4 regions of the Streptomyces sp. NPDC014894 genome follow, and region 3 is predicted to be linked to each of the others. Evidence: riboswitches for the same ligand, from Rfam matches in the RefSeq annotation. Region 3 holds a riboswitch; each other region holds the start of a gene.
What was found. Region 3 has a riboswitch for cobalamin ahead of ACF089_RS08450 (ABC transporter substrate-binding protein). Riboswitches for the same ligand answer to the same signal wherever they lie in the genome.

Region 1: another riboswitch for cobalamin. It lies ahead of ACF089_RS17525 (CbtB domain-containing protein); the one in region 3 lies ahead of ACF089_RS08450 (ABC transporter substrate-binding protein).
Region 2: another riboswitch for cobalamin. It lies ahead of ACF089_RS34730 (cobalamin biosynthesis protein); the one in region 3 lies ahead of ACF089_RS08450 (ABC transporter substrate-binding protein).
Region 4: another riboswitch for cobalamin. It lies ahead of metE (5-methyltetrahydropteroyltriglutamate--homocysteine S-methyltransferase); the one in region 3 lies ahead of ACF089_RS08450 (ABC transporter substrate-binding protein).

Annotation. Positions count from the first base shown of each region.
Region 1 covers NZ_JBIBWD010000006.1:381,279-388,912, forward strand. Annotated here, with positions in the region: gene ACF089_RS17510 (DUF6597 domain-containing transcriptional factor) at 1-530, shown strand, start outside; gene ACF089_RS17515 (VOC family protein) at 506-898, opposite strand; gene ACF089_RS17520 (CbtA family protein) at 1,233-2,006, opposite strand; gene ACF089_RS17525 (CbtB domain-containing protein) at 2,067-2,288, opposite strand; cobalamin riboswitch at 2,332-2,466, opposite strand; gene ACF089_RS17530 (histidine phosphatase family protein) at 2,520-3,122, shown strand; gene ACF089_RS17535 (hypothetical protein) at 3,180-3,923, opposite strand; gene ACF089_RS17540 (SpoIIE family protein phosphatase) at 3,965-6,688, opposite strand; gene ACF089_RS17545 (FAD-dependent oxidoreductase) at 6,819-7,634, opposite strand, start outside.
Region 2 covers NZ_JBIBWD010000024.1:50,228-57,861, reverse strand. Annotated here, with positions in the region: gene ACF089_RS34735 (cobyric acid synthase) at 126-1,751, opposite strand; gene ACF089_RS34730 (cobalamin biosynthesis protein) at 1,748-2,716, opposite strand; cobalamin riboswitch at 2,923-3,062, opposite strand; gene ACF089_RS34725 (hypothetical protein) at 3,382-3,630, opposite strand; gene ACF089_RS34720 (anion permease) at 3,643-4,893, opposite strand; gene ACF089_RS34715 (class II aldolase/adducin family protein) at 5,163-5,825, shown strand; gene ACF089_RS34710 (alpha/beta hydrolase) at 6,354-7,484, shown strand.
Region 3 covers NZ_JBIBWD010000003.1:112,576-120,209, reverse strand. Annotated here, with positions in the region: gene ACF089_RS08480 (MBL fold metallo-hydrolase) at 1-392, opposite strand, end outside; gene ACF089_RS08475 (PLP-dependent cysteine synthase family protein) at 798-1,748, opposite strand; gene ACF089_RS08470 (MoaD/ThiS family protein) at 1,748-2,026, opposite strand; gene ACF089_RS08465 (putative leader peptide) at 2,129-2,233, opposite strand; gene ACF089_RS08460 (ABC transporter ATP-binding protein) at 2,303-3,076, opposite strand; gene ACF089_RS08455 (FecCD family ABC transporter permease) at 3,073-4,152, opposite strand; gene ACF089_RS08450 (ABC transporter substrate-binding protein) at 4,149-5,129, opposite strand; cobalamin riboswitch at 5,173-5,320, opposite strand; gene ACF089_RS08445 (Mov34/MPN/PAD-1 family protein) at 5,313-5,735, opposite strand; gene ACF089_RS08440 (amino acid permease) at 5,829-7,295, opposite strand.
Region 4 covers NZ_JBIBWD010000008.1:92,434-100,067, reverse strand. Annotated here, with positions in the region: gene ACF089_RS20240 (TerD family protein) at 12-1,877, shown strand; gene ACF089_RS20235 (hypothetical protein) at 1,874-2,107, shown strand; gene ACF089_RS20230 (APH(3'') family aminoglycoside O-phosphotransferase) at 2,119-2,940, shown strand; gene metE (5-methyltetrahydropteroyltriglutamate--homocysteine S-methyltransferase) at 2,993-5,317, opposite strand; cobalamin riboswitch at 5,479-5,704, opposite strand; gene ACF089_RS20220 (alpha/beta fold hydrolase) at 5,755-6,480, shown strand; gene ACF089_RS20215 (isochorismatase family protein) at 6,363-6,875, shown strand; gene ACF089_RS20210 (ABC transporter ATP-binding protein) at 6,904-7,634, opposite strand, start outside.

The DNA.
Region 1 (7,634 bases), on a different contig from region 3:
CCGGCCGCACCCGGTACGCCGGGGTCCGCTTCGCCCCCGGGGCCGCTCCGGCCCTGCTGGGCGTGGCCGCCGACGAGACCCTCGACCGGCGGATCGGGCTGGCCGACGTCTGGGGCGCGGCGAAGGCCCGCGAACTCACCGAGCGGATCGACGGCGCGGCCGACCCTGGCGCCGAGCTGGAGGCCCTCGCGCTGCGCCGGGCGCGGACCGCGGTCCGGCCCCCCGATCCGCTGCTCGCCGCTGTCGTACGACAGCTGGAGAGCGGCTCCACGGTCGCCGCCGCGGCCGAGGCCGTCGGGCTCGGCCCCCGCTCGCTGCACCGCCGCTCCCTGCGCGCCTTCGGCTACGGCCCCAAGACCCTCGCCCGGGTGCTGCGGCTCCAGCGCGCGCTGGCGCTGGTGTGGGAGGGGACGCCGTACGCGGCGGCCGCGCTCGCCGCGGGCTGCGCCGACCAGGCCCATCTCGCCCGGGAGATGCGGGAGCTGGCCGGTGTCACGCTCAGCGCCTATGTGGCGTCGGCGAACAGCTGAACCCCGCAGCCGTCCGGGTCCAGCACGATGGCGTACCGCTGGCCCCAGACCGCGTCCCACGGCTCCAGACGGCCCCGGTGGCCCGCCGCGACCAGCTCCGCGTACACCGAGTCCACCTCCGCCGGACTGTCGCAGCGGAAGGCGAGTCCCACCCGCTCGCCGCCCGACGGCCGCGTCCACCCGGGGTCGAAGGAGCGCACCGTCTCCTCGGTGTCCCAGAGCACCCTGATCCCGCCCGGAAGCGCGATCTCCGCGTGCGGCGCGGTGTCCGCGTCGGCCGGGAGATCCAGGCCGAGGCGGCGGTAGAAGGCGAGTGAGGCGGCCATGTCGGAGGTGACGACGCCGATCGCGTCGAGTCGTGGAGTCATGGGGTCACCGTAGGCCGCAGGGGGGTGGGGGGTCTTGAATGAATCGGACAAGGGGGTGGGGGGCTCGTCGGCTGCGGGTTCCTGTGGCTCGGCTTCGTCCTCAATCGCCGGACGGGCTGGAAATGCTGGTCTGTCCTCAATCGCCGGGCAGGCTGGGGTTGTGTGCCGCGCGGCTGGGTTGTGTGCCGGGCGGGTTGGGGGGAATCCAGCCTCGCCGGCGTTTGAGGCGCGGGGTGTGGGGCGGAGCCCTGGTGTGGCGGTGCGGTCGGCTGCGGGATTCCGTGGCTCGGGTTCGTCCTCAATCGCCGGACGGGCTGGAAATGCCGGTCCGTCCTCAATCGGCGGACGGGCCGGGTTGTGCGACGGACGCGCGTGAGTGGTCCCGCCTCGCCGGTGTCGGGCCGGTGTGGAGGCGGCCCGCGAGGTGGCTGAAGGTGAGTCCGAAGACGGTCCAGAGCGTTACGTGGATCGCGAGGGTGGCGAGCCGGAAGTCCCAGACCACGGCCGCGGGAAACCCCTTCGGGACCTCGTCGAACGACGGCAGGAACGCGTACGCCAGGGCCACGACGCCCACGAACGCGGCCGCCGCCGCCACCGTCGCGTTCTCCTTGCCCAGCCGGGGGGCCAGCCGCTTCCCGAGGATGACCGCCGCCACCCCCAGCAGCACACTGAGCACGACCATCAGGAAGTACAGCGCGGTCCGCCGGCCGATCGTCTCCGGGTCGCCGACCGCGGGCGGGTTCGGCGGGTACTTCAGATAGGGCACGACGTAGACGGTCAGCAGCCCGCCGAGGGAGATCAGCGCGGCCGTGGCGCGCGGGCCGAAGGAGCCGATGCGGCCGAGGGCCGTGGCGTGGGCGAGGGCCGCCACACCGCCGACGGCCACCCCGAAGAGGAGGAGCGCGGTGGCGAGCCCGGCCGTGGACTGCACGGCCCGGCTGACGAGTTCCTCGCCGCCGTGCTCATGGCTGTGGCTCTCCTCGAACGCGATGGCCGCGTCCACCGGGCCCTCGCCGAGGACGTACGCCACGAGCGCGGCGACCGCCCCGGCGATCAGGCCCGCGAGCATGCCGCGGACGAGCAGGGCTCTGACGGATATGGAGTTCATGGACGTTCCCCTGTGACTGGATCCGGGCGAAACGGCGGTGCTGGGGGCTCGCGACCGCCCTCAGTGGCAGGGGAAGCCGAGCAGATGCCGTCCGTCGTGGACCCATTCGTGCACCGTCTCCCCGGCGATCAGGGAGGTGGCGCCCTGCTCCGCGCCGACGAAATAGAGCAGGATCAGCGCCAGCACGCCGACGAACACGGCCCAGGGAGCGATCTCCTTGAGCGAGAGAGGGGGGAGCGCCGGTGCGGCGGCGGGAGCGGCGGGCACGGTGGAATGAGCCATGGCGAAACCTCCTGGGGGAACACGCGTCCCGGTCGTGGTGCCTGGTGCCTACGACGAAGGCGGCGGGTCTGACTTCCCGCGAAACCGCGGGTACACAGTGGCGCGACCGTGCCGGAATCTCACCGGACTTCCATCACACTTTCGTCATGTCCACGCGACCGTACCGGTTCGGAGCGTGCGCCGCCATGGTGTGAGTTGGCCGAAACTGATGGATTCGGGGAGGGGATGGGAATGACGTTGCGGCTGATGCTGGTCGCGCCCGTGACCACGGCGGCGCTGCGCGGGGCCAGATTCCCCGTGGACGAGCCGCCGGACGCGGCGGGGCTGCGCGCGGCGCGGGCCGCCGCCGGGGCGCTGCCCCGGGTCGACCGGGCGGTCTGCGCGCCCGCCGAGCGCTGTCGCGGGACCGCTCTGGCGCTGGGGCTGCGGGTGACGGGGGAGGACGCGCCGGCCGACTGGGACATGGGGCGCTGGCGGGGCCGGAGCCTCGCGGAGGTGAGCGCGGCGGAACCGGACGCGGTGGCGCGCTGGCTCGCCGATCCCTCGGCCGCGCCCCACGGCGGGGAGTCGCTGACCGCGCTCCGCACCCGGGTCGGGGCGTGGCTCGACGGCCTCCCCGCCGCCCCCGGCCGGCTCCTCGCCGTGGTCGACCCCGCCGTCGTCCGCGCCGCCCTCGTCCACGCCCTCGCCCTCCCCCCGCAGACCTTCTGGCGTCTCGACATCGCCCCCCTCGCCCTCACCGAACTCACCACCCGCACCCCGCCCCACTGGAACCTCCACTGCGGCGCCCGCCTCCAGGCCCCCGGGGACGCCCCGCCGGGACAGGACGGCTGAGGCGCCGTCGCCGGTCCGCGCCCGAGAACGGGCCCGCGGGCCGTCGCTCCGGCGGGCTCACGCTCCCGGCGCGGCGTGGCCCGGGGCCAGGACGGGGGAGACGCCGAAGTCGCGCCGGGGCAGGGCCACGTCCTCCTCGCAGTCCGCCGCCCCGCACTCGCAGTCGAACGCCACCACCGTCGCCCCCGCGTCCCCCCGCGCCCACGGCCGGCCGAAGTACCCCCGGTACTGGCCCGCCAGCGCCTCGTTCGCGTACCGGGCGAGCCCCGCCCGGCCGGCCGCGGTCGTCTCGCGGGGAGCCGAGGCCAGGGCCTCGGCGAAGTGGTCCTCCACCGCGGCGAGGGTCTCCCGTACGCCCCGGTCGCCGTCGACGGCCAGCCGCGCGCCGGAGTACTCCGTCACCTGGGCGCCGATCTCCCGCACCAGCAGCCGGTACAGCTCCAGCGCGCCCTCGCCCAGCCCCCGCTCCGCCAGCCTGCGCCGCTGCACCCGGGGCGTCGGCAGCAGCCACAGCGCGTGGACCCCGGCGACGGGCGGGGTGACCGGGGTGCCCTCCACCACCACGGCGGGAGCCGCCGGCAGCCCCCGCACATCGTCGGCGATCATCGGACCGCGCTCATGGTGCAGCGACATCGCGAGCAGCTCCCCGCCCGGCCGGGACCAGCGCTCCCCGGGGGACAGCGACTCGAAGCGGAGCGCCGCCGGATGACCCGCAGCCAGCGCCCGGTCCCGGTGCCCCCAGGTGTGCGCGTCCGCGCTGTACCGGCGCAGACCGTGCCGGCGCGCCAGCAGCCGGGCCACCGTCGTCTTCCCCGCGCCCGGCGGACCGCCGATCCACAGCGCTATCGGACCCCGTCCCCGGGCGCCGCCGCGCTCTCCGGCTCCGTCTCCTCCTCGGCGATCGGCTGCTCCGTCCAGATCACCTTCCCGTCCGGCGTGTACCTCGTCCCCCACCGGTCCGCGAACTGGGCCACCAGGAACAGCCCCCGGCCCCCCTCGTCGGTGCTCGCCGCCTGCCGGAGATGCGGCGAGGTGCTGCTGTGGTCCGACACCTCGCAGATCAGCGTCCGGTCGCGGATCAGCCGCACCCGGATGGGTCCGATCGCGTACCGGATCGCGTTGGTGACCAGCTCGCTCAGGATCAACTCCGTCGTGAACGCCTCTTCGCCGAGATCCCATTCGCCGAGCTTATGGGTGACCGCGTTCCGCACCTCGCCCACCGCCGAGGGATCCGACGGGACGTCCCACTCCGCCACCTCTCCCGAGTCCAGCATCCGGGTCCGCCCCACCAGCAGCACCACATCGTCCCGGGGACGCTCCGGCAGCAGCGCTCCCAGCACCGCCTCGCAGGTCTCGTCCGGGGTCCGCCCGGCATGCCCCTCCACGGTCTCCCGCAGCAGCGCCAGCCCCTCGTCCATGTCCCGGTCCCGGTCCTCGACCAGACCCTTCGTGAACAGCACCAGACTGCTGTTCTCGGGCAGCTCCAGCTCCAGCGTCTCGAACGGCAGCCCGCCCAGCCCCAGCGGCGGACCGCCGGGCACATCCGCGAAGAACGCCGTCCCGTCCGGGTGGAGCACCAGCGGCCGGTGGTGCCCCGCCCGCGCGACCGTGCAGCGGCCCGAGGCCGGATCGTAGATCGCGTACAGACAGGTCGCACCCGTGACCTGGACGTCCGGCCCGCTCGCCGACTCGTCCTGGTCCAGCCGGACCACCAGCTCGTCCAGATGCCACAGCAGCTCGTCCGGCGGCAGGTCCAGCGTGGAGAAGTTGTACACCGCCGTACGCAGCCGACCCATCGTCGCGGCGGCGTGCAGCCCGTGGCCCACCACATCGCCCACCACCAGCGCCACCCGCGCGCCCGGCAGCGGAATGATGTCGAACCAGTCCCCGCCCACCCCGCCGGCCCCGCCCAGCCCCGCCTGCGCCGGACGGTAGCGGTACGCCATGTCCAGCGCCGTCTGCTCCGGCAGCCCGCGCGGCAGCAGACTGCGCTGAAGGGTCACCGCCATGGTGTGCTCACGGTCGTAGCGGCGGGCGTTGTCGACGCTCACCGCCGCCCGCGCCACCAGCTCCTCGGAGAGCGAGCGGTCCTCCTCCTCGAACGCCTCCGACGTGCGCGAACGCCAGAACATCGCCACGCCCAGAATCGCCCCGCGCGCCCGCAGCGGCACCGCGATCATCGAGTGGAAACCCGCCTCGACCAGCTGCTCGGCCCGCTGGGGCGACTGCTGCTCCCACCCCGCGTACGCGCCGAGATCCCGCTCCAGGATCGCCTCGCCCTCGCTCAGCCCCGCGCCCATCCGGGTCGTCGGCAGATAGCGGATCGTCGTGCCCAGCCGGAAGTGCGCCGTCGTCTCGCCCAGACCGGCCGCCGCCACCCGCCGCATGTCCTCGCCCGCGCCCGTCGACACCGGCTCCTCGCCGCGCAGCACCCGCTCCACCAGATCGACGGTGGCGTAGTCGCAGAACCGGCCCACCGCGAACTCGGCCAGCTCCTCGCAGGTGCGCACCACGTCCAGCGTGGTCCCGATCTCCGTACCGGCGTCGTACAGCAGCTTCAGCCGCCCCTGCGCCACCTCCGCCCGGCCGCTGACGGCCTGAAGCTCCGTGGTGTCGCGGAAGGTCGCCACACTCCCCAGCAGACTGCCGTCCCGGCTCGCCGGACGCTGATTCACCGCCAGCAGCCGGTCGCCGACCTGGTGCACCTCGTCGGTCACCGTCCCGCCCGACGCCAGCAGCCGCGCGGTCTGCGGATCCAGCCCCAGCTCCGTGACCAGCCGGCCCTCCACCCGCACCGGAAGCTCCAGCAGCCGGCGCGCCTCGTCGTTCGCGAGCAGCAGCCGCCCGTCCTCCCCGACGATCAGCACCCCCTCGCGGACCGCGTGCAGCACCGCGTCATGGTGCTCGTACATCCGGGTCATCTCCTCCGGACCGAGCCCATGGGTCTGCCGCCGCAGCCGCCGGGTGACCAGGGCCGTCCCCCCGGTGGTCAGCAGCAGCACCACCGCGGCGGCCCCGAAGAGCAGCGGGAACTGGTCCTCCACCGCCCCGCTCACCCGCTCCACGGTGACCCCGGAGGACACCACCCCGATCACCGTGCCGCGCCGGTCGAAGACCGGCACCACCGCCTGGATCAGCGGGCCGAGATTGCTCGGCACCCGCTGGGTGATCACCTCGCCGTCGAGCGCGGGCCCGATGTCGCCGACGAACCGGCCGCCGATCTCGCTCGGCAGCGGGGAGGTGTACCGGATGCCGTCGGTGTTCATCACCACGATGAAGTCGACGTCGGCGTCCTTGCGGGCGTCCTCGGCGCTCGGCTGGAGGATCGCCGACGGATCGCGGCTGCGCAGCGCCGCGTCCATGCCCGGCGAGTCGGCGAAGGTCTGGGCCACCGCCGTCGACCGGTTGAGGGCCTCCCGCTCGCTGTCGGCGTGCGACTGGAGGACGAGCGCGACGATGCTCGCGCCGACGAGCAACAGCACGATCGCCACTTGGAGGAGAAAGACCTGCCCGGCGACAGTCCGCATGCGCAAGACCGAGCGTGGGCGACCGTAACGTTCGGCCATGTCTTCTTTGTACACCTCCCGTACCCGGCGGGCTATCCGCGCACGGTAGAACGCGGAGGTCACACACGTAACGCGTTTCCCCGAATCCCCCCGACGCGCGTGACCTCCCGGCTGCCCGCCCGACGGGGAATCAGTCCTGATGAGAGCCCGACGACCCCAGCCGCAGCACCTGCGCCAACGCCTCCGCGACCGCCTTCTCGCCGTCCAGCGCGCCGCCCGCCGACCGCCAGGCCACGAACCCGTCCGGCCGTACCAGCAGCGCGCCCTCCGCCGTCGTGCCGTGCGTCCCGGTCCAGTCGCACCCCTCCTCCGGGACCAGATCCGCCAGCGGCCCGTCCCCGATCGCGTACACGTCCAGCGGTACGGACAGCCGCGCCGCCGCCTTGTGCGCCGCGTCCCGCCAGACGGCCCCCTCCCCGCAGAGCAGGACGAGTGAACGCTCGTACAGATCGAGCGTCGACAGCCGCACCCCCTCCTTGCGCACCCACAGATGCGGCGCCCGGGTCCCCGGCTCCCCCGTCAGCGCCATCCGCTCCGGCACCACCGGACGCGCCGGATCGACGCCGATCACCGCACCGCGCGGATAGCCGTACCCCATCGCCACCGTCAGCACCCCGCCCTGCCGCCCGCCCGGCGTCACCGGAGCCGCGTACCCCGGATGGCTGTGCTCCGCCGAACGCGCCGACGCCCGCTCGCCCGTCGCCTTCGCCACCGGCTGCCGCTCCTCGCCGTAACTGTCCAGCAGCCCCGCGCCCGCCCAGCCCTTCAGCACCGCCGCCAGCTTCCAGGCCAGATTGTGCGCGTCCTGGATACCGGTGTTGGAGCCGAAAGCGCCGGTCGGCGACATCTCGTGGGCCGAGTCCCCGGCCAGGAACACCCGGCCCACCGAATACCGCCGCGCCACCCGCTCGGCGGCATGCCACGGAGCCTTCCCGGTGATCTCCAC
Region 2 (7,634 bases), on a different contig from region 3:
GGGAAGCGGCCGGCGGGACGGACGGGCAGCCGCACGGGAATCCGGACCCGGGCCGGAGCCGGATCCGCCGCGGAATCCGTCCCCGAGCGGACTCGCGGCGGCGGCCGGGAAGGACAGCGCTGTGCTCATACGGGGCCTCCGAATCGTCCGGGCGCTCCGGCGGTCGTGCGCGCCGCGGGCATCGCGGGCGCTCCGGGCGCGATGAAGGGAAGGTCCGCGGGCGGGCCCTGCTCGATCAGCCGCAGCAGCGCGTCCGTGTCCGCGTGTTCTTCCACGAGGTCGCCGAGCCGATCCAGCTGCTCTTCGCGCAGCGCTCCGAAGGACGTGTCCGGAGCGGGCACGAAACGCCGGCCGGCGGCGCTCGCGACCCGTCTCAGGAACTGCCTGCGGAAGCCGTCGCTCTCCAAGGAGCCGTGCCAGTGGGTGCCCCAGACCTCACCCACCCGGCAGCCGCTCAAAAAGGCCTCCCCGCCCAGCACTTCGGCGACGCCGTGGTGGATCTCGTACCCCTCCACGCGCTCGCCCAGCGCCGTGCCCGTCGGCCTCGCAAGGGTCTTCTCGGCCGCGAACCGCACCCGTACGGGCAGCAGTCCCAGACCGGTCACGGAACCCGCCCGTGACTCGACCTCGTCGTCGATGTGCTCACCGAGCACCTGGAACCCGCCGCAGATCCCCAGCACCGGACGCCCCTCGGCCGCCCTGCGCGCCAGCTCCCGCGCCAAGCCCCGCTCCCTCAGCCACTCCAACGCCCGGACCGTGCCCCGGGTTCCCGGCACGATCACCAGATCCGCGTCCGCCAACTCCTCCGGCCGGTCGACGAATCGGACGATCACGCCCGGCTCGGCGGCCAGCGCGTCCACATCGGTGAAGTTGGACATCAGGGGCACCGCGCAGACCGCCACCCGCAGCACGTCCTCGCCGACCGGCGGGGCCACGGCCGACTCGCGCACCGTCCCGCGCAGCGAGACCCGCAGCCCGTCCTCCTCGTCGATGCCGAGCCCGTGCGCGTACGGCAGCACCCCGTACGTCCGCCGCCCGGTGAGCCCTTCGAGCATGTCGAGGCCCGGCTCCAGCAGCGAGACGTCGCCGCGGAACTTGTTGACCAGATAACCGGCCACCAGCCGCTGGTCCTCGGCGCTCAGCAGCGCCGTCGTGCCGAAGAAGGAGGCGAAGACCCCGCCCCGGTCGATGTCCCCGACGACGAGCACCGGCAGCCGCGCCGCCCGGGCGATGCCCATGTTCACGATGTCGGTGCGCCGCAGGTTGATCTCGGCCGGGCTGCCCGCGCCCTCGCAGATCACGGCGTCGTAGGAGCGCCGCAGCTCGGCCAGGCACTCCACGACGGGCTCGAACAGCGTCTCCTGCCGGCCGCCGTGGTAGCCGCGGGCGCTCAGCTCGCCCACCGGCTTGCCCATCAGCACGACCTGGCTGCTGCGGTCGCTGCCCGGCTTGAGCAGGACCGGATTCATCAGCGCGGTCGGCTCGACCCGCGCCGCCTGGGCCTGCATCGCCTGGGCCCGGCCGATCTCCGCGCCCTCGCGGGTCACGAAGGAGTTGAGCGACATGTTCTGCCCCTTGAAGGGGGCCACGCTGACGCCCTGCCGCACCAGCCAGCGGCAGATTCCCGCCGTGACGACGCTCTTGCCCGCGTCCGAGGTCGTTCCCGCGACCAGCAGCCCGCCGCCGGTACGCCCGTTCCCGGTACGTCCGCCTCCGGTACGCCCGCCCCCGGTCTGTCCGCGCTCGGTCATCGGATCCCTCCCTGCCGGCGGCGGACCGCCGTGATCTGCCGGAACGCCAGCCGTCCGGCCGCGCTCGCGGCGAGCGCGAGCAGACTCACCCGGCGCGAGAGCCGGACCGCGCGCTCGATGTCCGGGACCTCCACGGCCCGGCCCTCGCCGTGGAGCACCGGCCGGTGCTCGACCCGGCCGCCGTACGCGAGAGTGCCGCCGAGCCGTACGCCGAGCGCTCCGGCGAAGGCCGCCTCGACCGGACCGGCGTTGGGGCTCGGATGCCGGCGCGCGTCGGCCCGCCAGGCCCGTACGGCCCCGCGTGGGTCGGGGCCCGCGAGGACGGCGAGGGCGGCCGTGAGCCGCGCGCCCGGCCAGCCGGCCAGATCGTCCAGCCGGGCCGAGGCCCAGCCGAACCGCCGGTAGCGGGGGGACCGGTGGCCCACCATCGCGTCCAGGGTGTTGACGGCGCGGAAGCCGAGCAGCCCGGGAACGCCCGCGACCGCCCCCCACACCAGGGCCCCCACGACCGCGTCCGAGGTGTTCTCGGCGACGGACTCCACCACGGCGCGGGCGATCTGGGCCTCGTCCAGGGCCTGCGGATCGCGTCCGCAGAGATGGGGCAGCCGTTCCCGGGCCGCGGCCAGGTCCCGGTCGGCGAGCGCCGCCCCGACGGTCCGGGCCTCGCGGCCCAGCGAGGTGCCGCCGACGACGGTCCAGGTGGCGGCGGCGGTCAGCGCGACGGACAGCGCGGGACGGCCGCGCGTCCCACGGGCGAGCAGCGCCCCGGCCGCCGCGGCGCCTCCGGCGCAGACGGCGGTGTGGAGCGCGCCCCAGCCCCGGTGGTCGCGCCACAGCGCGCGCTCGACGGCGCCCGCGGCCCGCCCGAACGCGGCGACCGGGTGCCCCCGGCGGGGATCGCCGAGCAGCAGGTCGCCGAGGAGGCCGGCGGTGGCGCCGTACACGAATATCCGGTCGGCACGCATGGGGTCAGGCCGCGGTCTCGTTCCGGAGGGCCCGGGAAACCGGGGGAGCCGGGGGAGCCGAGGACGAAGCGGGGGGTGCCGGAGAGGTCGCCGGGGGAGCGGGAGAGGTCGCCGGGGGAGCCGGGGGAGTGCGAGGCGTACTCGGGGCAGGGGCTGAACCGCGGCCGGGCATGGCGATATGTCCTCACTCAGGGTGTCCGCGCCCTGGTTCGACGTGATGCGGCGGCGAGAGTTCCTGGCTCCCGGGATTCCTCCCGGTGACAGTGGCGGGACCGCGCCGGATTTGCACCGGCTTCCTCTGCTGCCGCCGTAATGGCCCCGGCAGTCCACCACGCTGCGAGAACAGCCGTCAACCTGCTGTTGACCTGCGATGGGACAGTGTGCTCAGCCCCACACCCCGGACCGGCCCCCGCCGGGCCCGACACCGGTCCCCGCCGGGCCCGACACCGGTCCCCGCCGGGCCCGACACCGGTCCCCGCCGGGCCCGACACCGGCCCCCGCCGGGCCCGGGAGCGGCCCCGTCCGGCCCCGCGAACGGTCCCGGCACCGACGCGACCGGGCCGGACCGCCCCCGTGGGAGTGGTCCGGCCCGGCCGGTGAAAGAGCTGGTGACGACGGAGTCCTCGGTGCGGCGGGCAGGGCCCGCGCACGGTCCGGGGACGCCGTCAGTCGACGATGAGGTAGATCCCGTAGGTGATCGCCGCCACGCAGAGCGCGAAGCAGATGTACGCGCCGACACGGGCGAGGGCCACGGACGCGCCGCCGCCGGTCGCCGTGCCGCCGGTCGTCGACCCGGCGGCCGGCTGCTGCTTGCTCAGACCGACGATGCCGAGGGTGAACAGGCCCACGAGGACGACGGTGGCCACGAGGCTCACGCCGAAGACGGAGCCGAGAGCTGCCCAGTCGATGTTCATGCTGATCTGTCCTTACACCGCGGCCGGGCTGGCCGGGCCGGATTCGGGGGCGGCGGCCGAGGGAGCCGCGATGGTCGTCTTGAGGTCGTCCTGCGCGGGGGTGCCGGCGGGCGGCGGGGTGACCGCGTTGATCGCTTCGGTCACGACGCCGGGCTCGTCGCCCTCCTCGCCGTTGACGTTGGTGTGGTCGATGACCTGGCGGCGCGAGTAGATCCAGATGGCGGCGGACGAGGCGACCAGGAAGATCGCGACGGCGGCGACGCCCCAGTCGCCCTGCTTGGTCACGTACTCCGAGCCCGCGGCGACCAGACCGGCGGCCGGCAGGGTCAGACCCCAGGCCACGAACATCCGGGTGGCGGTGGACCAGCGGACCACGCCGCCCTTGCGGCCGAGGCCGGCGCCCATCACCGCTCCGGAGCAGGAGTGCGTGGTGGAGAGCGAGAAGCCGAGGTTGGAGGAGGCGAGGATGACGCTGGCCGCGCTGGACTGGGCGGCGAAGCCCTGCTGCGGCTGAAGGTCGGTGAGGCCCTTGCCCATGGTGCGGATGATGCGCCAGCCGCCGAGGTAGGTGCCGAGGGCGATCGCGACACCGGCGGAGACGATGACCCACATGGGCGGGTTCGAGCCGGGGTTGAGCACACCGCCGGCGACCAGCGCCAGCGTGATGATGCCCATCGTCTTCTGGGCGTCGTTGGTGCCGTGGGCCAGGGAGACCAGGCCCGCCGAGGCGATCTGTCCGGCCCGGTAGCCCTTCGCGGTGGACTTCGGGTCGGCGTTCTTGCCGATCTTGTACGTCAGCCGGGAGGCCAGGTAAGCGCCGATGCCCGCGACCAGCGGGGCCGCGATGGCGGGGATCAGCACCTTGGTCACGACGGTGCCGCCGTTGACGCCGCTGAACCCGACCGAGGCGACGGTGGCGCCGATCAGACCGCCCATGAGGGCGTGCGAGGAACTGGACGGCAGGCCGACCAGCCACGTCAGGAGATTCCAGAGGATGGCGCCGACGAGCGCCGCGAAGATCACTTCTGGGGATATGCCTGACTCGTTGACGATGCCGCTGGAGATCGTCTTGGCGACCTCCACCGACAGGAAAGCGCCGACGAGGTTGAGCACGGCGGACATCGCCACCGCGGACTTGGGCTTCATGGCGCCGGTCGAGATGGTCGTCGCCATCGCGTTGGCGGTGTCGTGGAAACCGTTCGTGAAATCGAACACGAGAGCCGTCACGATCACAATCGCGAGCAGCAGCGTGATGTGTTCCATTTACCCAGGCAATCTATGGACGTCAGTGGCCTGGCGAACGTAAGTAACCTGGGTGAACGGAAGGTGAACTGAGGCCGGATTCAGGGTGTCCCCATGTGAGGTTTCGTGCTCCGCTTACGCCTCGCGGGCGCGGGACGGGCTCTCGCGCCCGGCTTCTCGCCCCTTGAAGTGCCTTTCATCACTCTTTCCGGCAATCTGTCCGGTCCTCCCCTCCGTGGCCCGGCGGTGGCCCTCTGTGATCGGGGGCCCGCTCCTGACAGGATCGCCGTATGACCGAACAGGTGTCCCAGAAGGCGATCGACGAGGCATGGCGGGGCGTGGTCGCCACCGCCCGCAGAACGGCGGCGGAGGGCCTGGTGGTGGGCACCTCGGGCAATGTCTCCGCCCGGCTCGGCCCGCTCGTCCTGGTCACCCCCAGCGGGGTGCCCTACGACCGGCTCGGCCCGCAGGACGCGACCGTCGTCGACCTCCGGGGCAAACGGGTCCTCGGCGACCTGGAGCCCACCAGCGAGCTGCCGCTCCATCTGGAGGTCTACCGGCACACCGACGCCCTCGCCGTCGTCCACACCCACGCCGTGCACGCCACGGCCGTCTCCACCCTCGTGCCCGAGCTTCCGCCCGTCCACTACATGGCCGCCGCGCTCGGCGGTCCCGTCCGCGTCGCGCCGTACGCCCTCTACGGCACCGAGGCCCTGGCCGCGAACATGCTCCGCGCCCTGGAGGGGCGCACCGCCTGTCTGCTCCGCAACCACGGCACGGTCGCCCACGGGCAGAGCCTGGACCAGGCCTACGACCGCACCGCGCAGCTGGAGTGGATGTGCCGCCTCTGGCTCACCGCGGCCTCCGTGCCCGGTCACAGCCCCTCCCTGCTCTCCGAGGACCAGCTCGCGGAGGCCGCCGAGCAGTTCCGCGGCTACGGCCAGCGCCGCTGACCCGGGCCTGCCGCCCCGGGCCTGGGCCGAGCCTGACTCGGGCCGGACCAGGCCCGGGTCGGGTCCGGTCCGGCGCGGGGGAGTCCGGCCCGGGGAGTCCGATGCGCGGCAGCCGGGTGCGGAGGCAGTCCGGCGCGGGGCGGCTCGCGGGGCCGGCGCGGCCCGCGCCCGGCCGGGCCCCGGCCCGCGTCGAGGCCGGTCCGGCTCGGCCCGAGTCCCGTCCTGACGCCCCGGCCCGGTTCCGGAGCGTCCTGACGCCCCGATCCGCCCGCCCCGGGCCCCGATCGCCCCGGGCCGGAGCGGGCCGACCCCGGTCCGCCCCCGTACGGCCAGGCCCGCCCCCGGTCCCGGCTCGCGCCCCCGGCTCCGCCCGCCCGGACGGCGGCCCCCGGCTCCGCCTGTCGGTGGACGGCGGTCCCCGGTGCCGCGCCCAGGACGGTCCCGCCCGCCGGGGCCGCCCGCCCGGGCGGCCACACCGTCGGCCGCCGTCCACTGGCAGCCCCGCACCGCCGCGCCGACACTGGAACGGTGCGCCCGGCTATCGCGACGGCAGCGGCCGTCACCACCCTGATCGGCGTCGGCGCGGCCGCGGCGGCGGCCGGCCGCTACGCGAGCGACGCGGTGCTCAGGCCCGCCCCCGGCCGGCCGCTCCCCGGCGACCCCAGACTGACCGTGCACGCCGCCGAGGCGGACCGGGTGACCCTCACCCGGGCGCTCGCCTCCCGCCGCCCCGGCGTCTACGGACTCGACGGTCCCGGCGTCCACGCGGTCGTCGGCCCCGTGCTCGACGGCGCGGCCCCCTCCGCCGACACCGTCGTCCGCCGTCTGGAGCGCGTCTCCCGGGGCTCCCTGGAACCCGGCGCCAAGGTCCGGCTGACCCCGCGGCTCCATCTCGGCGACCCGACGTCCGCGCTCGGCGTCCCCCACACCGACGTCAGCGTCCCGGGCGAGCTGGGGCCGCTGCCCGCCTGGTCCGTGCCCGGCCCGCGCACCACCTGGGTCATCGCCGTCCACGGCCTGGGCGCCACCCGCGAACACCCCATGAACCTCCTTCCGTTTCTGCACGGCAGACGTATTCCGGTTCTGGTGGTCGGCTACCGCGGAGACCCGGACGCACCCCGCCCTCCCGACGGGCTCGGACACCTCGGCGACGCCGAGTGGCGGGATCTGGACGCCGCCCTCCGCTTCGCCGTCGGCAACGGCGCCCGCCACGTCGTCCTGTACGGCTGGTCCACCGGCGCCACGATGGCCCTGCACGCCGCCGCGGACTCCGCCCTGCGCGACCGGGTCACCGGGCTGGTGCTCGACTCCCCGGTCCTCGACAAGGACGCCACCCTGCGCGCCCTGGCCGCCGCCCGGCACACCCCGGGGCCCCTGCTCCCGCTCGCCGTCAGAGCCGCCCGGGGCAGGGCGGGGCTGTACGACGGGCGCCGGCCCGCCGTGGCCGCCGACGCCCGGCTGCTGCGGGTGCCCACCCTGATCTTCCACGGCCCGGACGACGCCATCGCCCCCTGGCACCCCTCCCGGGAACTCGCCGCCCGCCGACCCGAACTCGTCCATCTCCACACCGTCCGCCACGCACCGCACGCGGCCATGTGGAACGCCGACCCGGCCCGCTACGAAGAGGCCCTCCGCCGCTTTCTCACCCCCCTGATGTGACTCCCGCCGGCAGCCGCCCCGACCGCGGCGCGGTCCGGCCCGCCCGGCCCGCCGGGCGGCTTCGCCCGCACCGGCCGCGGACGCCCGCGGCCCCCGCCCCCGCCCTCTTCATCGGGTTCCGTTTGGGCTTTCGGGCCGTCAGCGGGAAGA
Region 3 (7,634 bases):
AACGGGCCGATGTCGAAACTCCCCGGCTTCAGGGTGTGGAAGTCGAAGACCTCGCTCATGGCGGAGGGGGACGGGGTGTCCGCGTACGCGGTGATGAGGCGCTGCTCGGTGCCCTCGGGCCCGTAGACCGGGAGGGCGTCGCAGCGGCCGCCCTCATGGCGGTAGTAGCGGGCCACGAAGTACCCGCACATGTCGATGCAGTGGTCGGCGTGGAGATGGCTGAGGAAGATGGCATCGAGGTCGTAGAGACCGATGTGGCGCTGCAGCTCGCCCAGGGCGCCATTGCCCATGTCGAGGAGCAGCCGGAAGCCGTCGGCCTCTACGAGGTAGCTCGAACAGGCCGATTCCGCGGACGGGAACGACCCCGAGCAGCCGACGACGGTGAGCTTCATTGAGCTTGGACCTCCGTTGACGGGGAGGAGGGCTGGGGGTGGGTCTGGGTCGTGCGGTCCGTTGAGCGTAAAGCGCAAAACGAGGTGCCGCTCCTCCGGGGTGGGGCGTTGTGGGCGAACTCACCTGCGCTGTCACCGATTCGGCCGCCACACAAAAGAGAACCCCCCGGGCCGTGCCCCTGCGGGTGTGCCCTGCGGGCGGCCCGGAGGCGTCCACCAAGCCCCGCCGGCGATTCAGGCGCGGGGGCTCGGGGGCCGGCCCCCGACAACGGCCCGCACCCACGGAACCGGGGCCGTCCTCAAACGCCGGACGGGCTGGAACTCGCGCCACAGGGTCGGGCAGGCTCAGCCCCGCCGGCGATTGAGGCGCGCGGGGGCCCGGGGCCCCCGGGGCGGAGGGAAGGGTCAGGCCCAGAGCTGGCCCTGGAGGAGGTCGATCGCGGCCTCGGTGGTGGGCGCGGTGTACACCCCGGTGGAGAGGTACTTCCAGCCCCCGTCGGCCACGACGAAGACGATGTCCGCCGTCTCCCCGGCGGCCACCGCCTTCTTCCCCACCCCTATCGCCGCGTGCAGCGCCGCCCCCGTCGACACCCCCGCGAAGATCCCCTCCTGCTGGAGCAGCTCCCGCGTGCGCGCGACCGCGTCCGCCGACCCCACCGAGAAGCGGGTGGTCAGCACGGAGGCGTCGTACAGCTCCGGCACGAAGCCCTCGTCCAGGTTCCGCAGGCCGTACACCAGGTCGTCGTAGCGCGGCTCGGCGGCCACGATGCGGACTCCGGGGACGTGTTCGCGGAGGTAGCGGCCCACGCCCATGAGGGTGCCGGTGGTGCCGAGGCCGGCCACGAAGTGGGTGATGGACGGGAGGTCGTCGAGGATCTCCGGGCCGGTGGTGGCGTAGTGCGCGCCCGCGTTGTCCGGGTTGCCGTACTGGTAGAGCATGACCCACGACGGGTTCTCCGCGGCCAGCTCCTTCGCGACGCGGACCGCGGTGTTCGAGCCGCCCGCCGCCGGGGAGGGGATGATCTCCGCGCCCCACATCGCCAGCAGCTGCCTGCGCTCCTCGCTGGTGTTCTCCGGCATGACGCAGACCATGCGGTAGCCCTTGAGCTTGGCCGCCATGGCCAGCGAGATGCCGGTGTTGCCGGAGGTCGGCTCCAGGATCGTGCAGCCGGGCGTCAGCCGGCCGTCCTTCTCCGCCTGTTCGACCATGTGGAGGGCCGGGCGGTCCTTGATCGAGCCGGTCGGGTTGCGGTCCTCCAGCTTGGCCCAGACGCGGACCTCGTCCGAGGGGGACAGCCTCGGGAGGCGGACCAGGGGGGTGTTGCCGACCGCGGCGAGCGGGGAGTCGTAACGCATCAGTACATGCCGCCGGCGACCGCCGGGAGGATGGTGACGGTGTCGCCGTCGGAGAGCTTCGTGGAGATGCCGTCCAGGAAGCGGACGTCCTCGTCGTTCAGGTAGACGTTGACGAAGCGGCGGAGCTGGTCGCCGTCGACGATGCGCTCCCGGATGCCCTGGTGGCGGGTCTCCAGGTCGGTGAGGAGATCGGCGATGGTGTCGCCGCTTCCGGGGACGGCCTTCGCGCCGTCGGTGTAGGTCCGGAGGATGGTCGGGATGCGGACGTCGATGGCCATGGCGTGGACTCCAGTCGTCAGGACGGAAGGGCGAGGAGCGGGTGCGCGGCGGGCCGCGGTCGAGAGGCTCGGCAGCCGGGAAAGCGGTGGGGCTTTCGGTGCTCAGGGACACATCGCGCTGGCAAGGCGGCACAGGTCGACATGGAGCCGCGCTACGAGCAGCACGGAGCCGCCTCGCGTCGTATCGCTCATGTCGTGGAGAACCATGCGGTCATCGTATCGATTCCCGGTCCGGGTTCTGGAATACGGTCTCGTATGCCGGACGAATTCCGTTCACTATGCGGGAGGGAGGTAGGTGATGGCAGGGGCTCCGGTCACCGGATGGACCGCTATCTCGGCCGCGACCTCGTAGACCTCGGCGAGCAGTTCGGAGGTCAGCACCTCGTGGGGCGTGCCGGAGGCGACCACGCGTCCGGCCTTCAGCACATGGATGCGGTCGCAGTAGTACGCGGCGAGGTTGAGGTCGTGCAGGGCCAGCACGCTGGTGGTGCCCAGGGCGCGGATGAGGCCGAGGATCTCCAGCTGGTAGCGGATGTCGAGATGGTTGGTGGGCTCGTCCAGGACCAGCAGCGCGGGCCGCTGGACCAGGGCCCGGGCGACGAGCGCCCGCTGGCGCTCCCCGCCGGAGAGGGAGGGGAAGGCCCGGTCGGCGAGGCAGGTGATGCTCAGCCGGTCGAGGGCGTCGTCGACGGCGTCGGCGTCGCTCGCGCTGTCCTGTTCCCAGAAGCGTTTGTGCGGGGCGCGGCCCATGGCGACGATCTCGCGGACGGTGAGTTCGAATTCGCCGGGGCTGTCCTGGGGGACGCTGGCGACCCGCCGGGCGCGGGCCTTGGGGCCGAGGGCGGTCAGATCGTCGCCGTCGAGCAGGACGCGTCCGGCGGCGGGGCGCAGGGTGCCGTAGACGCAGCGCAGGAGGGTGGTCTTGCCGCTGCCGTTCGGTCCGACGAGGCCGACGGTCTCGCCGGGGCGGGCGTCGAGGTCGACGCCGTGCAGCAGGGTGCGGCCGGCGGTCTCGTAGGTGATGCCGGTCAGGGTGAGGGACGCGCTCACAGGGCGGCTCCTTGTGCGGTGCGGGAGCGCATCAGCCAGAGGAAGAGGGGGCCGCCGATGAGGGCGGTGAGGACGCCGACGGGGATGTCCTGGGGGGAGGCGACGGTGCGGGCCGCGAGGTCGGCGACGACGAGGGCGACCGCGCCGCCGAGCGCGGCGACCGGCAGCAGGGCCCGGTGGGTCGCGCCGACCAGCAGCCGGGCGGCGTGCGGCACCATCAGGCCGATGAAGCCGACGGCTCCGCTGGCGGAGACGAGGACGGCGGTGACCAGGGAGACGAGGACGAAGGCGGCGGCGCGGAAGCGGGAGACGTCCAGGCCGAGGACGGTGGCCCCCTCCTCGCCCACGAGCAGCAGGTCGAGCGGGCGGGCGAGGGCGAACAGCAGCGGCAGGGAGACGGCGAGGACGGCGCCGGGCACCCAGAGGACGTCCCAGCGGGCGCTGCCCAGGCCGCCGAGGGACCAGTAGAGCGCCTCGCGGAAGTGCTCGGGCCGGGCGGAGGCGACGAGGACGAGGGTGGTGAGGGCGGTGAGGATGTACGAGACGGTCACCCCCGCGAGCACCAGCCGGGTGCCGGTCATGGAGCCGCCGCGGCGGGCCAGTCCGTAGACGAGGATCATCGCGCCGAGCGCTCCGGCGAACGCGCCGACGGGCATGGCGACGGCGGTGGTGGCGCCGATGCCGAGGGTGAGGACGACGACCGCGCCGGTGGAGGCGCCGGAGGAGATCCCGAGGAGGAAGGGGTCGGCGAGCCGGTTGCGCACCAGGGCCTGGAGGACCGTGCCGACGACGGCGAGCCCGGAGCCGACGAGGACGCCGAGGAGGACCCGGGGCAGCCGTACGTCGACGACGATGGTGCGGAAGGGGCTGGGTTCCGCGCCGGGGAGGAGGGCCTCGATCACCTGTCCGGGCGGGATCCGTACGGAGCCGAGGCCGAGGCCCGCGATGACGGCGGCGGCCAGTGCGGCGGTCAGCGCGGTGAGGACGGCCCCGTACCGCAGCCGGGAGCGGAGCCCCGGCCGCGGTGCGGGCCCGGCCGCGGCGGGGGCCTTCGCCGGCGCCTGGAGGAGCTTCACCGGTCGAACTGCGACGCCAGCTTGGCGATGGCGTCGGGAGCGCGCACCCCGAGCACCGCGTCGGAGAGCGGCAGCACCGCGAATTTCTTGTTCTTGACGGCGGGGACGTCGCGCAGGGCCGGGTCGTCGAGCAGGCGCTTCTTCTTCTGTTCGACGGTGGTGGAGCCGTAGTCGAGGATGACGACGATCTCGGGGGCGCGGGCCACCACCTGCTCCCAGGTGGCGTCGCCGAAGGCCTTGTCGACGTCGGCGAAGACGTTGCGGCCGCCGGCGCGGGTGATCAGCTCGTTGCCGATGCCGGCGCCGCCCGCGGTCTGGGCGGTCTTGTCGCCGCTGTCGTAGACGAAGACGGGCCGGGGCTCGCGGCCCTTCAGTCCGTTCTCGGCGGCGGCGACGGTGGCGCGGGCCTTCGTGACCCACTTCTCGGCGCGGTCGCCGACGCCGAAGGTGCGGCCGATCTCGTCGACCTCTCGGTAGACGTCGTCCAGGGTGGTGCGGCCCTCGGCGCAGTATTCGATGTTGAGCCGGGAGTCGATGCCGGACTTCTTCAGCTCGTCCCGGGTGCGCCCGTCCTTGGGGTCGAAGGCGCTGGCGTAGCCGCCGTAGACGAAGTCGGGGTCGGCGGCGAGCAGCTTCTCCTTGGAGGGGTACTCCTCGGCGAGGACGGGGACGGCGTCGTAGGTCTTCTTGTAGCGCGGCAGGACCTCGTCGTCGAGGAAGGCGGTGCCGACGAGGGACTTCTCCAGGCCCAGTTCCAGCATGATCTCGGTGACGTGCTGGTTCATGGTGACGGCCCGTTCGGGGGCCTTCTGGTACGTCGTCCTCACACCGCAGTTGTCGACGGTGTACGGGAAGGAGCCGCCGGCCTCGGCGGGCTTGCCGGTCTTGGCGCCGGCGTCGCCGTCGGAGCCGCAGGCGGCGAGCGGGAGCAGCAGGGCGGCGGCTATGAGTGCGTGGGCGGAACGGCGTCCGGACATGACGGGGTACGGCCTCCTCCGGGGATTTCCACGTCCCCTGGGTGATGGGAGAAGGGCGGCAGGTCAGTTCCTGGCTGCCAGGCACGGGGCCTGGTCACAGTGGCGGGACCGCGCCGGAGTCGCACCGGCTTCCTGAGTCCCACCGCCCCTTTTCAGACAGCCGAGTCGGAACTCGGTCAGGGCTCAGTATGCGTCAACGACTTTGATCTCCTCTTCCGAGATCTCTCCGTCCACGATGCGGAAGGAGCGGAACTGGAAGGGTCCGGCGGCGTCGGTGTCCGCGGTGGAGACCAGCACATAGTGCGCGCCGGGCTCGTTCGCGTACGAGATGTCCGTACGCGAGGGATATGCCTCGGTCGCGGTGTGCGAATGGTAGATGATCACCGGTTCTTCGTCGTTGTCGTCCATCTCACGGTAGAGCTTGAGGAGATCCGCGGAGTCGAACTCGTAGAACGTGGGCGAACGGGCGGCGTTCAGCATGGGGATGAAGCGCTCGGGACGGCCGCTGCCCTCGGGGCCGGCGACCACGCCGCACGCCTCGTCGGGGTGGTCGGCGCGGGCGTGCGCCACGATCCGGTCGAAGAGAGCCTGTGTGAGGGTCAGCATGACGATCAGGATAAACAGACCGGCGAAGGGGCGGGCCCGTACCGGTGTCCGGTACGGGCCCGCCCCTTCGCCGCGCTGGGCCCCGGGGGGCGGTCAGCGCTTGCGGAAGGCGTCTCCCTGCGGGTTGCGGCGCTTCAGCAGCAGATAGGCGACGCCGAGCAGCAGGCCCCACACGGGGGCGACGTAGAGGGAGATCCGGGCGTCCTTGTCGACGCCCATCAGCACGATCACCAGGCCGATGAAGGCGAGGGCGAAGTAGCTGGTGTACGGGGCGCCGGGGGCGCGGAAGGTGGACTGCGGGAGTTCGCCGCGGTCGGCCTTGGCCCGGTAGCGGATCTGGCTGACGAGGATCATGATCCAGGCCCACATGCCGGAGATGGTGGCGAAGGAGACGATCTTGTGGAAGGCCTCGCCGGGCCACTGGTAGTTGATCCAGACGCCGATCAGCATCAGTCCGGCGGAGAAGGTGGTGCCGAGCAGCGGGGTGCCGCTCCGGGTGAGCCGGGTGAAGATCTTCGGGCCCTGCGAGTTGAGCGCGAGGTCGCGCAGCATCCGGCCGGTGGAGTACATGCCGGAGTTGCAGGAGGAGAGCGCGGCGGTCAGCACGACGAAGTTGACGATGGCGGCGCCGACCTGGAGGCCCATCTCGTCGAAGGCGGCGACGAAGGGGGAGACCCCGGGCTGGAACTTGGTCCAGGAGACCACCGAGAGGATCATGATCAGCGCGCCGATGTAGAAGACCGCGATGCGGATCGGCACGGTGTTGATCGCCTTGGGCAGGTTCTTCTCGGGGTCCTTGGACTCACCGGCGGTGACGCCGACGAGTTCGACCGCGAGGAAGGCGAACATCACGATCTGGAGGGTCATCAGGGTGCCGCCGATGCCCTTGGGGAAGAAGCCGCCGTCGTCCCAGAGGAGGCTGACGGACGCGGTGTCCCCGGCGTCGGAGAAGCCGATGGTGAGGATTCCGGCGCAGATGAGGATCATGCCGATGATCGCGGTGACCTTGATCATCGAGAACCAGAACTCGATCTCGCCGAAGACCTTCACGGAGATCAGATTGGCCAGATAGAGGATGATCGTGAAGCAGAGCGCGGAGATCCACTGAGGGATGTCCCACCAGTAGGTCATGTACGAGGCGGCCGCGGTGACCTCGGTCATTCCGGTGACGACCCAGAAGAGCCAGTACGTCCAGCCGGTGACGAAGCCCGCGAAGGGGCTGATGAACTCCCGCGCGTAGTCGGAGAACGAGCCCGCGACCGGGCGGTACATCAGCAGTTCGCCGAGGGCCCGCATGATGAAGAAGATGACCACGCCCGCGATGGCGTAGGCCAGGATGAGACTGGGGCCGGCCTTGGAGATGCCCTTGCCCGCGCCGAGGAAGAGACCGGTGCCGATCGCTCCGCCGATCGCGATCATCTGTATCTGGCGGGCGCCCAGTCCTCGGTGGTAGCCCTGGTCCGCGCCGGGTCCGCCGTCGGCTCCCGCGGTGGTGTCGGTGAGCCCCGCGACACCCTTGCCGTCGTGCCCGTCATCTTTGCCGACCTGCACTGAGGTCATGGTGGTGCGCCCTTTCTCCATGCGGATCCGCTTCCGCTGCGACTGGCGCGCGGTCACGGATCAGGTCCTGATCCCCCCGGATACGGATGGAGTGCCACCGGCGATCCGCCGGCTCAAGCGCCCCCAGGGGCATGGGTGGCGCCCCTGGCGGTCGTGAAGATCTATCACGGTCGCCGCGGAGATCACTGAGGAAGAGTGTGGCGCAGACCACCACTAGAAGCGGACAAATGTCCCTCGACACGACAAAGCGTTCGGGTGTGGTGACGGGATCGTTATCCGGATTTGAGCGTCCGCTGAGCGTTCACCGAGGGGTGGCCGGTGGTCGCGGCAGGGGGTGGT
Region 4 (7,634 bases), on a different contig from region 3:
AGGGATGAGCCATGGGGTTCGATTTTCACGTCGGGGTGCCGGGGATGAGCGTCCGGGTGTCGACGCGCGGGGTGCGGGTGGCCGTCGGCTCGCGGGTGGCCCGGATCGGCGGGAGCGACGAGGGAGCCCCGGCGCCGCCGCCCCGGCCGTCCTCGCCGCCGCCGCGCCCGGCCGCGCCCGCGCGTGCGGCACGTCCGGCTCGTCCGGGCACCAGCACCCGGCGCACCCCGCCGGCCCGGGATGCCGCCCCGTCGGCCGAGGAGCTGGACCGGGCGCGGCGGCGGGCCGAACGGGCCGAACAGGAGGTGCAGCGGGACGCGGCCATCGTCGAACTCCAGCAGCTCCGGCAGCGGATGACCCATGTGCATCTGCGGACCTTCCCGCCGTCCCGCCCGCCGGTCGTCGCCGGACCGCCGATGCTCGGACCGGAGTGGGCGCGCGCCGAGGCCGAGGCCTTCCATCTGCGGGGAGTCGGGATGTTCGCCCGGGCGGAACGGGCGGCGGGCAGGGAACGGGCGGAACGCGACGCCCCCGTCTATCTGGCCGACCAGCGGGCACGTCTGCGCAACGCGCACGAACGGCTGACGGCGGAGGCCGATCAGTGGTGGCGGGCGCTGACGGGCAATGACGAGGAGACCGTCTGCGAGGCGGTGAACGCCGCCTTCTCCGACAATCCGGCCGCGGGGTGCGCCGTCGGGGTCGACGGCTCCGTGATGTCCGTGGTGATGCGGCAGCCGGATCTCGACTCGCTGCCCGCGCAGGCCCCGGGGCTCACCCCGGCGGGCCGGCCGACGCTGAGAGATCTCAACAAGCGCGAACGCACCGAGTGGTGGCTCACCGTCATGGGGTCCAATGTCATCGCCACCCTCAAGGAGGGATTCGCGACCGCTCCGGGCATCACCGCCGTCAATCTGGCCGTGCTGACCCGGATGCCCGAGACCCGGCGGCTCGGCGTGGTGGCGTACGGCCACTGGACCCGGCGGTCCGTCGAGAGCACCGCGTGGCAGGGGGCCGACGACGCGCTGAGGTTCCTGGACATCGGCGAGGACGTCCTCTGCTCGGTGCGGAAGACCGCGACGGGGAACGTCTCCAGCACGGTCAAGCCGCTGAACACCCGTCGGCTGCCCGGCCTCCGGTCCCTTCTCGACCACGCCGAGGACGATCCGGACTCCGGCGGATCCACCCTGGCCAGTCTGAACATCGGGCTCCACGACGGAACCGCGTACGGAGATCCCGAGCCGCCGTCGGACCCGTACTGGATCATGCCCTTCGCCCAGTGGCGGGAGGGGATCGCCGCCTCGCCGACGGCCGCCACGGTCGTCATCGCGCGGGAGACCGCGGTGACACTCGTCCCCGGACAGAATCTGACGCTTCCCGAGGAGGCGTGGCAGGGCCTGCTCATCACCTTCGGCTTCGCGGGGGCGGACGCCGATCTGACCCTCTTCCTCACCGACGGCGACGGACGGGTCTCGGGCGACGAGGACTTCGTCTTCTACAACCAGCCTTCCGCGGCCGGGGGCGCGGCCCGGCTGCTGGGCAGACATCCGGAGGGGCGGGGCACGGTGGAGAGCGCCAGCATCCATCTGGCCGCGCTGCCGGAACAGGTCCGGCGCATCGCCGTGGCGGTGAACATGAACGTCGAATCGGGCCTCGACTGCGGCGCTCTCACCCATGCCGCCCTGCGCATGGAGTGCGGCACGGGAGCCGCCTGGGAGTTCCGGCCGCCGAGCGATCCGGACGTACGCGCCATGGTCGTCGCCGAGCTGTACCGGCACAGCCGGAACGGCCGTCCCGCATGGAAGCTCCGCGCCATCGGCCAGGGCTGGGCCGACGGGCTCGACGGACTGGCCCGGGCGCACGGCGTCGACGTGCGATGACGACGGCGTACGTCGAGGGGGCCGGGGCCCGCTCGTCCCGGGCCGTCCCGGGCCGGGCCGGGCGGGGCCGGGCCGGGCGGGACCGGGCGGGACCGGGCGGGACCGGACCCGCGGTCGGCCGCACCGCGTCCGTACGCCGCCGCGCTCGCCGTCAGAAGTCGTACGGCTCCGTACTGAGCCCCGCCCGCGCGGCCGCCGCGTGGACCACCGCCGAACCCCGCACCGCGTGAGAGAGGAAGACATGCGCGATCACTCCAGCCCCCGGAGCCTGCCGCCGTCGCCGTCGCCGCCGGCCGAGGGCGACTGGCTGCCCGTCACGGCGGGGGAGTCGGCGGCCGCCGTCTTCCGCAGCGCCGACGGCGCCCGGTACGCCAAGTGCGTCTCCGCCGAGGACACGGCCGATCTGGAGGCCGAGCGCGACCGGGTCGCCTGGCTGGGCGACCGGGGCGTACCCGGGGCGCGGGTGCTCGACTGGCACGCCGACGGCACGGGAGCCCGCCTGGTGACCAGCGCCGTCCCCGGCGTCCCCGCCGACCGGGTGTCCGCCGAGGAGCTGCGCGCCGCCTGGGACCGCGTCGCGGACGCGGTGCGCGGTCTGCACGAGGTGCCCGTGGAGCAGTGCCCGTTCGGCCGCGGCCTGGACGCGATGGTCGCCGCGGCCCGCGATGTCGTGGCCCGCGACGCGGTGAATCCGGAGTTCCTCCCCGCCGGGCAGCGGGACACCCCGCCCGGGGAACTGCTGGCCCGGCTGGAGCCGGCGATCCCGCTCCGGCGGGACCAGGAGGCCGCCGACCCGGTCGTCTGCCACGGGGACCTGTGCCTGCCCAACATCGTCCTCGATCCGAAGACCCTGGAGGTGACGGGCTTCGTCGATCTGGGCCGCCTCGGTCGGGCCGACCGCTACGCCGATCTGTCCCTGCTGCTCGCCAACGCGCGGGAGACCTGGCCGGACGAGACACGGGCGCGGGACGCCGACGCCGCGTTCGCCGAACGGTACGGCGTCGACCTCGATCACGACCGGCTGAGCTTCTACCTCCATCTCGACCCGCTCACCTGGGGTTAGCGGATGCCCGGCCGGGGCGGGCGCCGCGCGGGCGCCCGCCCCGGCCCGGTGGTCAGGCGTTCTCGGCGGTCAGCCCCGCGCGGATCTCACGGGCGGCGGCGACCAGGTTCTCCAGGGAGGCGCGGGTCTCGGGCCAGCCGCGGGTCTTCAGGCCGCAGTCGGGATTGACCCAGAGGCGTTCGGCCGGGATGGCCTCGAGCCCCTTGCGCAGCAGGGCGGCGGCCTCCTCGGCGCTCGGGACCCGGGGGGAGTGGATGTCGTAGACGCCCGGTCCGGCCTCGCGCGGATAGCCGTGGGCGGCCAGTTCGCGGGCGACCTGCATATGGGAGCGGGCGGCCTCCAGGCTGATGACGTCGGCGTCGAGATCGTCGATGGCCTGCACGATGTCGCCGAACTCCGCGTAGCACATGTGCGTGTGGATCTGGGTGGCCGGACGGACGCCGCCGGTGGTGAGGCGGAAGGACTCGGTGGCCCAGGCGAGATAGCCGGAGTGGTCGGCGGCGCGCAGCGGGAGGGTCTCGCGGAGCGCGGGTTCGTCGACCTGGATGACGGAGGCGCCCGCGGCCTCCAGATCGTTCACCTCGTCGCGCAGGGCGAGGGCGACCTGCCGGGCGGTGTCGCCGAGCGGCTGGTCGTCGCGGACGAAGGACCAGGCGAGCATGGTCACCGGGCCGGTGAGCATGCCCTTGACGGGCCGTTCGGTGAGCGACTGGGCGTACGAGGTCCAGCGGACCGTCATCGCCTCCGGCCGGGAGATGTCCCCGGCCAGGACCGGTGGGCGGACATAGCGGGTGCCGTAGGACTGGACCCAGCCGTGCTGGGTGGCGAGATAGCCGGTGAGCTGCTCGGCGAAGTACTGGACCATGTCATTGCGCTCGGGCTCGCCGTGCACCAGTACGTCGATGCCCGCCTTCTCCTGGAAGGCGAGGACCTCGCGGATCTCGTCCTTGATGCGCTCCTCGTACCCGGGGGTGTCGATGCGCCCGGCGCGCAGATCCGCGCGCGCGGTGCGCAGCTCGTTCGTCTGCGGGAACGAGCCGATGGTGGTGGTGGGCAGCAGCGGCAGCCGGAGCAGGTCCCGCTGGGCGGCGGTCCGCTCGGCGTACGGCTGGGAGCGGCGGCCGTCGGCGTCGGTGACGGCCGCGGTACGGGCGCGTACCGCCGGGTCGTGGGTGAGGGCGGATCCGGCGCGGGAGGCCAGATCGGCCCGGTTGGCGGCGAGTTCGGCGGTGATCGCGCCGGTGCCCTGGGCCAGTCCCTTGGCGAGGGTGACCAGCTCGGCCGTCTTCTGCCGGGCGAAGGCGAGCCAGCGGGCGATCTGCGGGTCGATGTCGCGTTCGGCCCCGGCGTCGAGGGGGACGTGCAGCAGGGAGCAGGAGGCCGCGACGTCGACGCGGTCGGCGAGACCGAGCAGGGTGCCGAGGGTGGCGAGGGACTTCTCGTAGTCGTTGATCCAGATGTTGCGGCCGTTGACCACGCCCGCGACCAGGCGCTTGCCGCGCAGTCCGCCGACGGCGGCGAGATCGTCGAGATTGCCGGCGGCCCGCTCGGTGAAGTCGAGGGCGAGCCCTTCGACGGGGGCCTTGGCCAGTACGGGCAGGGCCTCGCCGAGGCGGTCGAAGTAGGAGGCGACCAGCAGTTTCGGACGGTCGGTCAGTCCGCCGAGGTCGCGGTAGGCGCGGGCGGCGGCGTTCAGCTCGGCCGGGGTGCGGTCCTGGACCAGGGCGGGCTCGTCCAGCTGGACCCACTCCGCGCCGGCCGCGCGGAGATCGGCGAGGACCTCGGCGTACACCGGCAGCAGCCGGTCCAGCAGGGTCAGCGGTTCGAAGTCGGCGGCGACGCCGGGCGCGGGCTTGGCCAGCAGGAGATAGGTGAGGGGGCCGACGAGGACCGGGCGGGGGGCGAGCCCGAGCGCGAGGGCCTCCGTCAACTCGGCGACCTGCTTGGACGGGTCGGCGGTGAAGACGGTGTCGGGGCCGAGTTCGGGCACCAGATAGTGGTAGTTGGTGTCGAACCACTTGGTCATCTCCAGGGGCGCGACGTCCTGGGTGCCGCGCGCCATGGCGAAGTAGCCGTCGAGGGCGTCCGCCGCGACGGCGGCGCGGTGCCGCCCGGGGACAGCCCCGACCATGACACTGGTGTCCAGCATGTGGTCGTAGTACGAGAAATCGCCGGTCGGCACCTCGTGGACGCCGGCGTCGGCCAGCTGACGCCAGTTCGTCCGGCGCAGATCCGCCGCGGTCTCCCGGAGGGCGTCGGCGGTGACGCGGCCCTTCCAGTACCCCTCGACGGCCTTCTTCAGTTCCCGGTTCTGGCCCTGGCGGGGGTAGCCGTACACGGTGGCCCGTGCTGCCGCGGCTGCGGACTTCGCTGTCACGGAACTCTCCTTCGCGAGATGTCTCCTGTGGATCCCGGTGACGGGACGAGGAGGCGAAGGGAGGACACATCGGACGGACCCGTGCCGCGCAGGGCGCGGTCGTCCGCCGGATATGGTCGCCGACCCGCCCACGAGGTCACCGGGATATCCGCACACGAACGGGTCGTGCGCGGACAGCGGGCAGGTCTTCGGACTCGCGGGCCCGCCGTCCGGTCTCCCGGTCGGCACCTACTGGCCGTCGCTTCCCAGATCCGTTTCCCGGATCCAGTGCGTATGACGGCGGTCGTTCCCACTCACCGCTGCGGGGCAGTCCCGGATTTCCACCGGGTTCCCTCTTGCGACGCGTCTGTCTGGCGGACAGGGCGAACCAGCTGCACCGGTCAGCGTAGAGGGATCGCGTGCCTTCGGACAGTGCTGTTCACATTCCGGACCGTGACATGAGACACGGATGGTTCGGGATTGGCGGCGGCCGACCCGCGCCGAGCAGGCCGGATCGGAGGGGGGAGGGCTCGCCGCGGGCCGCTCGTACGGGGCGCTCGTCCGGGCGGACGAGCACGGTGGTCCACGACCGCGGCGGCCTCGGCCGGAGCCGCCGGGACCCGGCGGCCCGGGCCCTCGACAGGATGGCCGAGGACCTGACGGACCTTCTCGACCGCCTCGGCCCCGGGCCGTTCGTCCTCGTCGGCCACAGCTGGGGCGGGCCGCTCGTACGCCTCGCCGCCGGGGCCGCCCCCGAACGCGCAGCGGACCTCGTGCCGGCCGACCCCGCCGACGAAGCCCGCGATCTGTTCTTCGAACGCTCCGTCCGCCGACAGGAGAGGATCGGCCGGCCGGCGGGCTGCTCGCCCCCGCCCACCGCACGATGCTCGACGCGCTGCCCGAGGACGCCGCCGCCGACATGCGCCGGGAGGGCTTCACCGTACGGGCGACGCGCACCCGGGCCGCCGCCCCCGCGCACCGATCGCCCGGGTCGCCCGGCCGCGTTCCCCGCCGACGCGCGCGGCCGGAGGGATAGGCTCGCGGGATGCCGGAGACCGCGCTGCTCATCATCGACATGCAGATCGCCCTGTTGGCCGACGCCCATGACGCCGACGGCTGTCTCTCCCGGATCGCCGGCCTCGCCGGCCGGGCCCGCTCCGCCGGGACGCCCGTCGTCCATCTGAGGCAACGCCTCGACGCCTACCCCGTGCCCGCCGAACTCCGCGACATCCACCCGGCGGTCGCGCCCCGGCCGGGCGACGCCGTCCTCGACAAGGACAGCGCCGACTCCTTCCTCGGCAGCGGCCTCGGCGACCTGCTGCGCGGACGGGCGGTGCGCCGGCTGGTCGTCACCGGCTTCGCCACGGAGTACTGCGTCGACTCCACCGCCCGGGCCGCTCTCTCCCTCGGCCACGATCTCGTGCTGGTCTCGGACGGACACACCACACCGGTACGCCCGGTGGGCGTCGTGCCGACCGCGGCCCAGGTCGTCGAGCACCACAACACGACCTTCGCCACCATCCAGTACCCCGGACGCTCGATCCGGGTGACGCCGGCGGCGCGGGTCCGCTTCGACTGACCGCCGGGGGCCCGGGGGCCGCGCCCGCTCAGCGGCCGCGCTCCCACGCCTCCCACAGCCGCGCGTACCGCCCCCGCGCCCGCACCAGCTCCGTATGCGTCCCGGACTCGACGGCCCGGCCGTCCTCCATGACGACGATGCGGTCGGCCCGCGCGGCCTGGCCGAGCCGGTGGGCGATCACGATGGCGGTACGGCCGGACAGCGCCGAGGCCGCCGCCCGGTCGAGCAGACCCGCGTCCGTGCTCCCCGCCTCCGCCGTGGCCTCGTCCAGGACCGCGACCGAGGGGGCGGCCAGGGTGAGCCGGAGCAGCGCCAGATGCTGCGACCGCGCGGCGGTCAGCTCGTGGCCGCCCGCGCCGACCGGGGTGTCGAGTCCGGCGGGGAGCCCGTCGATCCACTCCGCGCCGAGCCGCGCGGCCGCCGCCCGGATCCGGTCGTCGTCCGCGCCGGGGGCGAAGAGGCGCAGATCCTCCGCGACGGTCCCGTCGAAGACATGGACCTCCTGGCTCACCAGGACGGTCCGGGCGCGCCCGGCCGGTGACGCGGCCCGCGCGCCGTCGATGACGATCTCGCCGCTGTCCGGGCTCAGCACACCGGCGACGAGCTTGGCGAGCGTCGTCTTCCCGGCCCCGCTGGCCCCGACGATCGCGACGGTCTCCCCGGGCTCGACGGTCAGCGAGACCCGGTCGAGCGCGAGCCGGCCGGGACCGTATCCGTACGAGACCCGGTCGAGGACGACCCGGCCGCCGCCGGACGGGC